One region of the Devosia sp. MDV22-iso42 genome, then DNA from elsewhere that is predicted to be linked to it. Evidence: riboswitches for the same ligand, from Rfam matches in the RefSeq annotation. Region 1 holds a riboswitch; each other region holds the start of a gene.
What was found. A riboswitch is a leader RNA that binds a small molecule or an ion and turns the genes downstream of it on or off. The one in region 1 is predicted to bind cobalamin.
Positions count from the first base shown of each region.

Region 2: linked by a shared signal. The riboswitch ahead of AC4NN3_RS08715 (energy-coupling factor ABC transporter permease) and the one ahead of AC4NN3_RS01695 (ABC transporter ATP-binding protein) in region 1 are both predicted to bind cobalamin.
Region 3: linked by a shared signal. The riboswitch ahead of cobW (cobalamin biosynthesis protein CobW) and the one ahead of AC4NN3_RS01695 (ABC transporter ATP-binding protein) in region 1 are both predicted to bind cobalamin.

Region 1 is NZ_JBZVWR010000006.1:3,077-6,340, forward strand. Features, by position in the region: gene AC4NN3_RS01685 (CobW family GTP-binding protein) at 1-370, shown strand, start outside; gene AC4NN3_RS01690 (WD40 repeat domain-containing protein) at 367-1,389, shown strand; cobalamin riboswitch at 1,432-1,650, shown strand; gene AC4NN3_RS01695 (ABC transporter ATP-binding protein) at 1,932-2,735, shown strand; gene AC4NN3_RS01700 (ABC transporter substrate-binding protein) at 2,747-3,264, shown strand, end outside.
Region 2 is NZ_JBZVWR010000007.1:256,131-259,394, forward strand. Features, by position in the region: gene AC4NN3_RS08695 (AsmA family protein) at 1-30, shown strand, start outside; gene AC4NN3_RS08700 (ribbon-helix-helix domain-containing protein) at 27-263, opposite strand; gene AC4NN3_RS08705 (SspB family protein) at 273-761, opposite strand; RNA gene ssrA (transfer-messenger RNA) at 873-1,229, opposite strand; cobalamin riboswitch at 1,303-1,513, shown strand; gene AC4NN3_RS08715 (energy-coupling factor ABC transporter permease) at 1,567-2,247, shown strand; gene AC4NN3_RS08720 (DUF1003 domain-containing protein) at 2,361-2,951, shown strand; gene AC4NN3_RS08725 (YdeI/OmpD-associated family protein) at 2,955-3,155, opposite strand.
Region 3 is NZ_JBZVWR010000014.1:72,131-75,394, reverse strand. Features, by position in the region: gene AC4NN3_RS17475 (zinc ABC transporter substrate-binding protein) at 1-539, shown strand, start outside; gene AC4NN3_RS17470 (DMT family protein) at 571-927, opposite strand; gene AC4NN3_RS17465 (DUF2164 domain-containing protein) at 1,022-1,276, opposite strand; cobalamin riboswitch at 1,477-1,657, shown strand; gene cobW (cobalamin biosynthesis protein CobW) at 1,788-2,843, shown strand; gene AC4NN3_RS17455 (alkylphosphonate utilization protein) at 2,910-3,128, shown strand; gene AC4NN3_RS17450 (hypothetical protein) at 3,128-3,264, shown strand, end outside.

The DNA.
Region 1 (3,264 bases):
CGCCTTCAATCTGCAGCATGTGCTTGAGGTCGAGCCGAACTTTTTGACCGAAGACCATGCGCACGACCATGACGAGGAAATCGGCAGCGTGTCGCTGGTGAGCGAGAGCCCGCTCAACGAAAAGGCCTTCTCCACCTGGATCCGCCAGGTGACGCAGACCTTTGGCACCGACATCCTGCGCATGAAGGGCATCATCGCCTTCAAGGACGATCCGGAGCGCTTTGTGGTGCAGGGCGTGCACATGCTGCTCGAGGGCGATTACCAGCGCCCCTGGAAGGCTGATGAACCGCGCCAGAGCCGCCTGGTTTTCATCGGCCGCGACCTGCCCGAGCAGCTGCTGCGGACCGGCTTTGCGCAGTGCCAGGCATGATGACCGGATTTGTTTCTGACCGGCCCGAGCCAGCGATCCGGGCGCGGGTGGCCGATTGGCAGCTCGGTGCACCCGGCACCGGGCTGGTCTGGCTGCACGATAGCTTGGTGGCCGCCTCCGGTGACGGCAGGCTCCATTTTGCCGGCGCTGATGATCACGCGCTCACCTCCATGGACCTGCACCAGGGCGCCATCCTGGCGCTCGCCGCCCATGCTGCTGGCGGCCGCGTGATTACCGGCGGCGATGACGGGCGCGTCATGGCGGCAAGCCAGGACGGCAGCGAAAAACTGCTCCACCAGCCCGGCCGCTGGATCGACGCCGTTGCCGTTGGCCGTAAGGGCCAGATTGCGGTCGGCATCGGCAAGCAGGTCCAGCTTTGGCTGGGCGATGAGCGCCATTGCAAGGACATGCCGTCGACAGCGGCAGGCCTCGCCTTCGATGCCAAGGGCGCCAGCCTGGCGGTGGCCCATTATGGTGGCGTCAGCCTGATCGACGCCGCCCATCCCAAGCGGGAACCGCGCCTGCTGGCCTGGAAGGGCTCCCATATCGGGGTGAGCTTCAGCCCCAATGGCAAGTTTGTCGTGTCGATCATGAGCGAAAACGCGCTGCATGGCTGGCGCGTCAAGGACGCGGTCAATATGGCCATGTCCGGCTATCCCACCAAGCCACGATCGTTGTCCTGGTCGGCCGATGGACGGCTCTTGGCATCCTCGGGCGCCGACGGCGCCATCGTCTGGTCCTTTGCCGGACGGGAGGGGCCGATGGGGACATCGGCGATCAGCCTGGGGGAACGCGGCGTGCCGGTGACCGCCCTGGCCTGGCACCCTAGCGCACCCATGCTGGCACTCGGCTATCGCGACGGCGCGGTGCAGCTGTGCCGGTCCGAAGACGGCGCCATGCTGCCCATGCACGAGGCCGATGGCGATCCGGTCGCTTTTCTGGCCTTTGCCGCCCATGGAAGGCAGTTGGGGGCGCTGAGCACGGCGGGCAAGTTGTGCCGGTTTGATCTGGCGGGGTGAGGGGGCTTGCCTGCGCCCTTGACTTCAGGGGGCCAGGATGGCTTGTTGCGCCATGTTGAAGGTTCCTTCGCGGCCCGCCGGCCAAAGGGGATTAAAAGGGAACACGGTGCGACGTACCCATCAGGGCGCAAAACCGTGGCTGCCCCCGCAACTGTAAGCGGTGAGTTCTGCTGGAATCGCCACTGATCCTCTTGGATCGGGAAGGCCCAGACAGCGCATAGACCCGTGAGCCAGGAGACCTGCCATCGACATATCTTCAACCCGGCCGGGGTGTGCCGCGGAGAACGATGATGGCGCATGACGACATTACTGCTGGTCTATGCCTGATGGGTTCGCCTGGTCTGCCCCGCCTTTTAGCGGGGGGGTCCGGTGGAACAGGCGCGTCCATGCCACCCAGATAGTTGCCACGGGCAACCTGGCCGATCGGCGCTGAACCAGCCAGTAGCTGCGATTGCAGGTTGCCGATCTACTCTACGTAATGTAATAACATCACATTCGTCTGGATATCTGCGACGAGTGCCCAATCGTCTGCGGAGTCTGGCATGATCGCGCTGCAACATTCCCTCGGCCCACGCCCCGCTGGCCTCAGCGTGAACCAGTTGAGCTGGGGTCCGAGCCCGCAGCAGGCGATCATTTCGGGACTACACTTTTCGGTGCAGCCGGGACAGATGCTGGCCGTGGTCGGCCCCAATGGCGCCGGCAAATCCAGTCTGCTGCGCTGCCTCTATCGCTATCACCGGCCCACGGCTGGTCTGGTGCAACTTGATGGGCAGGACCTCTGGACACTCCGGCCCAAGGCCGTGGCGCGGCGGATTGCCACCGTGCTGCAGGAACCGGCCAGTGATTTCGGCCTGACCGTGGCCGAAGTCGTCGCCCTGGGACTGGCGCCGCATCAGGGCCCTTTTGCCGCCGTCGATGAACAACCGGTGCTTGAGGCGCTGGCCTTGCTCGGCCTTATCGCCCTGGCACCGCGCAATTTTGCCAGCCTGTCGGGTGGCGAGAAGCAGCGCGTGCTGATTGCCCGGGCGCTGGTGCAAAAGCCCGACCTGTTGATCCTGGATGAACCGACCAATCACCTCGATATCCGGCACCAGCTCGAAGTGCTGGCTCTGCTGGCCGCGCTGCCCACCACGGTGGTGGTGTCGCTGCACGACCTGGCCCTGGCCTCCGCCCATGCCGACCAGGTTCTGGTGCTCGACCAGGGGCGGCAGGTCGATATCGGCCGTCCGCTCGACGTGCTGACCCCGGCAGCAATCGACCAGACCTTTTCGGTCGCCACCACCATCGACAGCCATCCCGCGACGGGCCGTCCCCGCTTTTCCTTTCACCTTCCCCTCAAAGCCTAAGGAGTTTCTGCGTGCGTTTCGTTCATACCCTGCTGGCCACAGGCCTGCTGCTCGCCTCGGCGTCGGCAGCCCAAGCCTTTCCCGTCACCGTCAAGAGCTGCGCCCGCGAGGTGACCTTTGCGGCGCCGCCGCAGCGCGCGGTGTCCAATGACGTCAACCTCACCGAAATGATGCTGGCGCTCGGCCTGACCGACCACATGGTCGGCTATACCGGCGTGTCAGAATGGAAGACCCTCGACGAAACCCTCCGCCAGGATGTCAAGCAGCTGCCCGAGCTCTCGCCGGACTATCCCAGCAAGGAGGTCCTGCTCGGCGCCGATGCCGACTTCTACTTTGCCGGCTGGAACTACGGCATGAAGGTGGGGGGCGAGGTGACGCCCGAGACGCTGGCCGCCTTCGACATCGCCGTCTACGAGCTCACCGAGAGCTGCATCCACATCATGGCCAAGTCCAAGGCCTCTATGGACGACATGTATGTCGACCTGCTCAATCTGGGCCGCATCTTTGGCGTCGAGGACCGCGCCCAAGC
Region 2 (3,264 bases), on a different contig from region 1:
GCGCCATCGACAGGCCTGCCCGGCAATTAGGGTGTCGTGCCGTCAGCTGGCGGCGTTTCCGCCTTGCGGCGATACCAGCCGAGCACCGCCACGCGCGCCGCCGATGAAAGATTGGTGGTCTGCCGGTCGGCGTCGATGCTGGCAATCAGGGCGGTCATGGTCTGCCCGGCCTCATGGGCCATCAGTTCCAGCGCCGCCCAGAATTCAGGCTCAAGCGCAATGGAGGTGCGGTGGCCGGCGATGGACAGGGAACGCTTGTCCATCGGCGGGGTTCAGGGCTTCTTGCGGAAGGCGTCGAGGCTGACGACCTTTTCGCCGGGCTTTTCGCTCTCGGTGCCCGCCGCGCCGGCTTCGGCCTCAACGGCGTCATCCTCGGCATTTTCGACCATTTCGGCGCCCGGCGCGGTCTGCGGATCAAACTGCAGGCCGAACTGGACCGACGGATCGAAGAAGCCTTTGACCGCCGAAAAGGGAATGACGAGGGTTTCGGGAATGCCGTCGAAGGACAGGCCGACCTCAAAACCGGTCTCGGACACCTTGAGGTCCCAATACTGGTTCTGGATGACGATGGTCATTTCCTTGTCGTACTGGCCGAGCAGCTTCTCGCTCAGGCGCACGCCGGGGGCGCGGGTCAGGAAGGAAATGAAGAAGTGGTGCTCGCCGGGCAGGCCGGTCCGGGCGACTTCCGCCAATACCTTGCGCACGACGCCGCGCAGGGCTTCCTGGGCGAGAATATCGTAGCGCATGTGGTCTTCGGCCATGGTCACCCTTCCGGTGCTGAGAGATAGAATCCCGAACGGCCCATATCAGCCCTACGTTCCGTGCGATTTCAAGAACTAAAGCTTGTCGGCTGCCCGGTACCTGAAAATGAAAGTGCAGGCTTCTGTTGCCAGGTGCCTGCGAACCCCGCCTGTCACCCGGCTAGGGGTGGAGGACTTAATTTCCCAATGCTAGCACTGCTTACGCAGCGAGAGCGACTGGAGCCTTATTGTTGTCATTTGCAACTATAAGTTTCGGACCGATAACGGTGGTACCTCACCGAGCAAAAGCACACCCTTTACACCCTCGTCGATCCTGTTTCGCCCCCATTGGCTGCCCCGAAAAGGGGTAGATGGTGGAGGCGCCGGGTACTGCCCCCGGGTCCGAATGGCTTATTACGATGACAATTTATCGCCATAGCTCTTGCGAGCAATCCCTATATAGGCGCGCTGCCGGTGCGATGCAAATGCTGCGACAAATTTCTGCTTGATGCGGGCGGGTGCTCCGGCCCCTGCATGGCGCTTGTCCCGGCACGGCGTCATGCGCTAACGTGATCGTGATGGTTTTCGCCCCCGCATGCGCGGGGCGGATGAAAAGGGAACACGGTGCGGCGTATCCATCAGGAGCCAAAACCGTGGCTGCCCCCGCAACTGTAAACGGTTTTCGGCCGCAATATGCCACTGACGCCAAGTCGGGAAGGCGCGTGCCGATGCAATCCGTGAGCCAGGAGACCTGCCATCAAGTGCGAGCACAGCCGTGCTCATTGACGACAGCAGGCCGCACGGTGGGTGCGGAGAGGAGACAGACATGCATATCGAACCGGGCATCGTTGACGGTGCCAAGATTACCCTGAGCTACGCCACGGCCGCCGGATCGTTCGGGCTGGCCGGCAAAATGGCGCTCGACACGATTCGCACCGAAGGCGCCGGCGCCCTGGCGCTGCGGAGCCTTTGCACCACGGCGCTGGTATTCAGCTTCTTCGAGGTGTTTCCGCACCATGCCGTCGGCGTGTCGGAAGTCCACCTGATCCTGGGCTCGACCCTGTTCCTGATCTTTGGCGCCGGCGCGACCGGGCTGGGCCTGGCCCTGGGCCTGCTGCTGCAGGGCCTGTTCTTTGCGCCGTTCGACCTACCGCAATATGGCATGAACGTCACCACGCTGATCGTGCCGCTTTTTGCCATGACCTTCCTGGCCAAGCGCATCATCCCGCAGGCCACGGCCTACAAGGACGTCGGCTACGGCCAGGCGCTGATGCTGTCGACTGCCTATCAGGGCGGCACCGTCGCTTGGGTCGCCTTCTGGTCGCTCTATGGCGGCGGTCTTGGAGCGCAGAACCTGGCCGCCACGGCCAGCTTCGGCGCCGCCTATATGCTGGTGATCGTGCTGGAGCCGCTGATTGACCTGGGCGTACTGGCTTTGGCCAAGCTCTCCGGCGGCTTCAAGGGCCTGCCCCTGTTGCATAACCGGCTCTACCACGCCGGCGCCTGACGTTTACGGCAGCCTCGCCCAGCGGGGCTGCCACCCGTCCGGACCGCTGTTTTAACGACCCGCCTCGACCGCGATCGGTATAGACTGGCCGTCACACTAGTGGTGAGGCTGGCATGGCGACGACGACATCTGACAAGCTCGGTCACGCGGCCGAGCGGTTTCTGGACAAGGGCGAGACCGCGCTCGATGCGCGCGAGCGGCATGTGCTGGAAAAGGCGCTGAGCCGGCAGACGCTGGCGCTGGACACCAGCAAGACCTTTGACGAGGATGCTACCTTCGGCCAGCGGCTCGCCGATGGCGTGGCCGCGTTCGGCGGCTCCTGGACGTTCCTGATCTTCTTTGGCCTGGCCCTGCTGGCCTGGGTGGCGAGCAACCTGCTGATGGCGGGCCGGGCGCCCGACCCCTATCCCTTCATCTTCCTCAACCTGATCCTGTCGATGCTGGCGGCCGTGCAGGCGCCGGTCATCATGATGAGCCAGAACCGGCAATCGGCCAAGGATCGCCTGGTCACCAGCCATGACTACGAGTGCAACCTCAAGGCCGAGATCGAGATCATGGCGCTGCATGACAAGATCGACCAGATGCGCAATGACGATCTCAAGCGGCTGATCGGCCAGCAGCAGGAGCAGATCGCCCTGCTGACGCGTCTGGTGCAGGGCCATCTTGATGAAGGGGCGAACCCGGACGGCACCCGGCCGACGTGAGCGCTAGCGCTTCCAGGCCATGCCCATATAGACGTCGCCGGCCCGCAGTTCGGCGAGCATCTGCTTGAGATGCTTGTGCCTGGTGTCGTCGCGCTTCACCTTGTTGATCCACAGCAGGTAGTCGTTGCGCTGGTAGGGCGGGCGCGCCTCATAGGCGGGGCGCAATCCGCTGGCGTCGAGCGCCTCGCGGACGAAGTCGGGCATGGGCTCCCGTTTTCGCAAAGGACGCAGGACCGGGCTCATCTTGTTTCCTCATCGACCTGGTGACGACAGTGTTCAGCGCTCATATATCGCCTCCTGAATCTTGATCGCA
Region 3 (3,264 bases), on a different contig from region 1:
AAGGCCATGACCATGACGAGCATGGCGAAGGCGACATGCATTTCTGGCTCGATCCGCAAAATGCCAAGTTGATGGTCGCCCAGATCGCCACCACCTTGGCCGCCGCCGATCCCGACAATGCGACAGCCTACCAGGCCAATGCCGCGGCCGAGCTGGTCAAGCTCGACGCGCTGCAGGCAGAACTCAGCACCACCCTGGCGCCAGTCGCCGACAAGCCCTTCATCGTCTTCCACGACGCCTACCAGTATTTTGAAAGCCGCTTCGGTCTCAATGTCGCCGGCTCGGTCACCGTCAGCCCCGAGGTGGCGCCCGGCGCCGCCCGCATTGACGAACTCAAGGCCAAGGTCGGCACGCTCGGCGCCACCTGCGTCTTTGCCGAACCCAATTTCGAACCCACCATCATCTCGGCCATCATCGAGGGCACGCCGGCCAAGGCTGGTGTTCTCGACCCCGAAGGCGGCGCCCTCACCGAAGGCCCCGACCTCTATCCCACCCTGCTGCGCGGCCTTGCCACCAGCCTGGTCGATTGCCTCGGCTAATGCGCTCTGCCAGCCCGGTCCGCCGGGCTGGCTATTTCAGCGGCCCCTTGAAGATGAAGAACGCCCCCAGCGCGATCATGCCGAAGCCGATGCCGTGGTTCCAGGTCAGCTTCTCGCCCAGGTAGAACACCGCAAACAGCACGAAGACCGACAGCGAGATCACCTCCTGGATGGTCTTGAGCTCGGCCCCCGAATAGACGCCATAGCCGATCCGGTTGGCCGGCACGGCCAGCCAATACTCGAAAAACGCAATGCCCCAGCTGATCAGCACCGCCGCCCACAACGCCGAGCCGGGCCATTTCAGGTGCCCGTACCAGGCAAAGGTCATGAACACATTGGATGCAAGCAGCAGCCCGATCGGGGCCAGCGTGGCAAAATTGAAGCCCAAGGCTTCCTCCTCAACAAACCGGTCAGCAGCCGGCGGCGCTATCTAGCCGGACTGTCTGCCCTCGGAAAGTCGGTTTCTTGCAGGTCTCGCCCGCTCAGCGGGTATGCTTGGTCTTCTGCTCGAGCCCGTAGAGGTCGTCATGCAGGCTGTCCATCCGCTCCTTGAGCGCGCTCTGGGCGTCATAGACCCCGCGATTGTAGTAATAGGCGCCCATCTTTTCCGCAAAGAACGCCATCAGCAGTTCAGCCGGTATGCTGCCGATCTCCTGGTCGAGTTCCTCGCGGAAATAATCCTTGATCTCCCCGACAATGGCCTTGGTTTCGTCCTTGCTGAACTTGATCGGTTTCATCGCGCGTCTCCTGGCTCTGTCCTGATCTAGCCCGAGTCGCCTGCCGCTGCCGGGCGGAAATCGCCGCCTTTGCGCCCCTCTCGGCTTGACGTCGGCCGCCTTTTCCGTGCAACGGCCGGCCAGACATTGCAGTCCGCGCCATTTGGTGGCACACCACTTCCCGTGTTGGTTCCCGAAGGCTCCGTGCCGGAAGGATACCCGGTTCAGGCGTTTGACGCGCTTGTGCTGGACTAAGGGAACACGGTGCGACGTACCCATCAGGGCGCAAGACCGTGGCTGCCCCCGCAACTGTAAGCGGTGCATTCCCCTCAATTGCCACTGGCAGCCAAGCTGCCGGGAAGGCGAGGGGCGTGGTGATCACCGCGAGCCAGGAGACCTGCCATCACACCATCCGGGCGCAGAGCCCTTAACCCTTTGCGCCGTCGGGTGGACGGCCAGGAGATGTCATGACGCAGACCCTATGCTGCCCCAATTCCGTCCTGCCCAGCTGCCGCCTTTGCGGGGTGCCGGCATGAGCAAGATTCCCACCACCGTCATCACCGGCTTTCTCGGCGCCGGCAAGACCACCCTCGTGCGCCACCTGCTGGCCCATGCCCCCAAGGGCAAGCGCATTGCCCTGATCATCAATGAGTTCGGCGATCTCGGCGTCGACAAGGATATCCTGGCCGGCTGTGGCGATGAAACCTGCCGCGAGGAGGACATGATCGAGCTCTCCAATGGCTGCATCTGCTGCACCGTGGCCGACGAGTTCATCCCCACCATGCAGGCTTTGCTGGCCCGCCCCGACAAGTTCGACCACATCATTATCGAGACCTCCGGCCTGGCTTTGCCCCAGCCGCTGATCCGCGCCTTCAACTGGCCCGAAATCAAGGCCCAGGTCACCATTGACGGCATCGTCACCGTCGCCGACGCCTCGGCTCTGGCCGAAGGCCGTTTTGCCAGCGACGAAGCGGCCGTCGACGCCCAGCGCCGCCAGGACGAAATGCTCGATCACGAGACGCCCTTGGGCGAACTGTTCGAGGATCAGCTTTCGGTGGCCGATCTGGTCGTCATCAACAAGGCCGATCTGCTCGACGCCGCCATGCTCGACAAGGTCGAGGCCAATATCCGCGCCGAACTGCGCCCCGGCGTCGGCGTCATCCGCGCCAGCAATGGCCATGTCGATATCACGGCTCTGCTCGGCCTGGGTATGGGCAGCGAGGACGATATTGCCAACCGCCCAAGCCATCACGAGCTTGAGCACGGCGGCCAGACGCACGAGCACGACGATTTCGACAGCTTCTCCATCCGCCTGCCGTCCATTGCCGGCAAGGATGAGCTGCTCGCCATCATCGAGGCCACCATCCGCGAGCATGACGTGCTGCGTCTCAAGGGCTTTGCCGCCGTTCCCGGCGCCAATGCCCGCCTCGCCATCCAGGCCGTCGGCCCCCGCGTCAGCGCCTATTTCGACCGCCCCTGGAAGACCGGCGAAAGCCGCGACACGGCTTTGGTTGTCATCGGCGAAAGCCCGCTCGACCGCGCCGCGATTACCGCCAGTCTGCAGCGAGCGCTCGCCGTCGCCGCATAATGCGCTCTTGCGTCGATCTGGCCTCCCTCGCGGGTGGTCAGGTCGGCGCCCAACCAAGGAAAAACCATGACCGAAATCACCAAGGACGCCAACGGCACCCAGCTCAATGACGGCGACGCCGTGACGCTGATCAAGGACCTCAAGGTCAAGGGCACCTCGGTGACGCTCAAGCGCGACACCCTGGTCAAGAATATCCGCCTGACCGGCGACACCGCCGAAATCGAGTGCAATGCCGAAAAGGTCAAGGGCCTGGTCCTGCGCACCGAGTTCGTCAAGAAGGCCTGATGACTGCCACCCCCGCCAGTGCCAGCGCCTTTCCGCTCGCCCGTTTCCTGACGGTCCTGCTGGCCGGCCCGCTGCTGGGCACGCTGGTCTTTATCACCGCCATTCTTGTCCCGGGCTGGCAGTTCGAGGCCGGCGC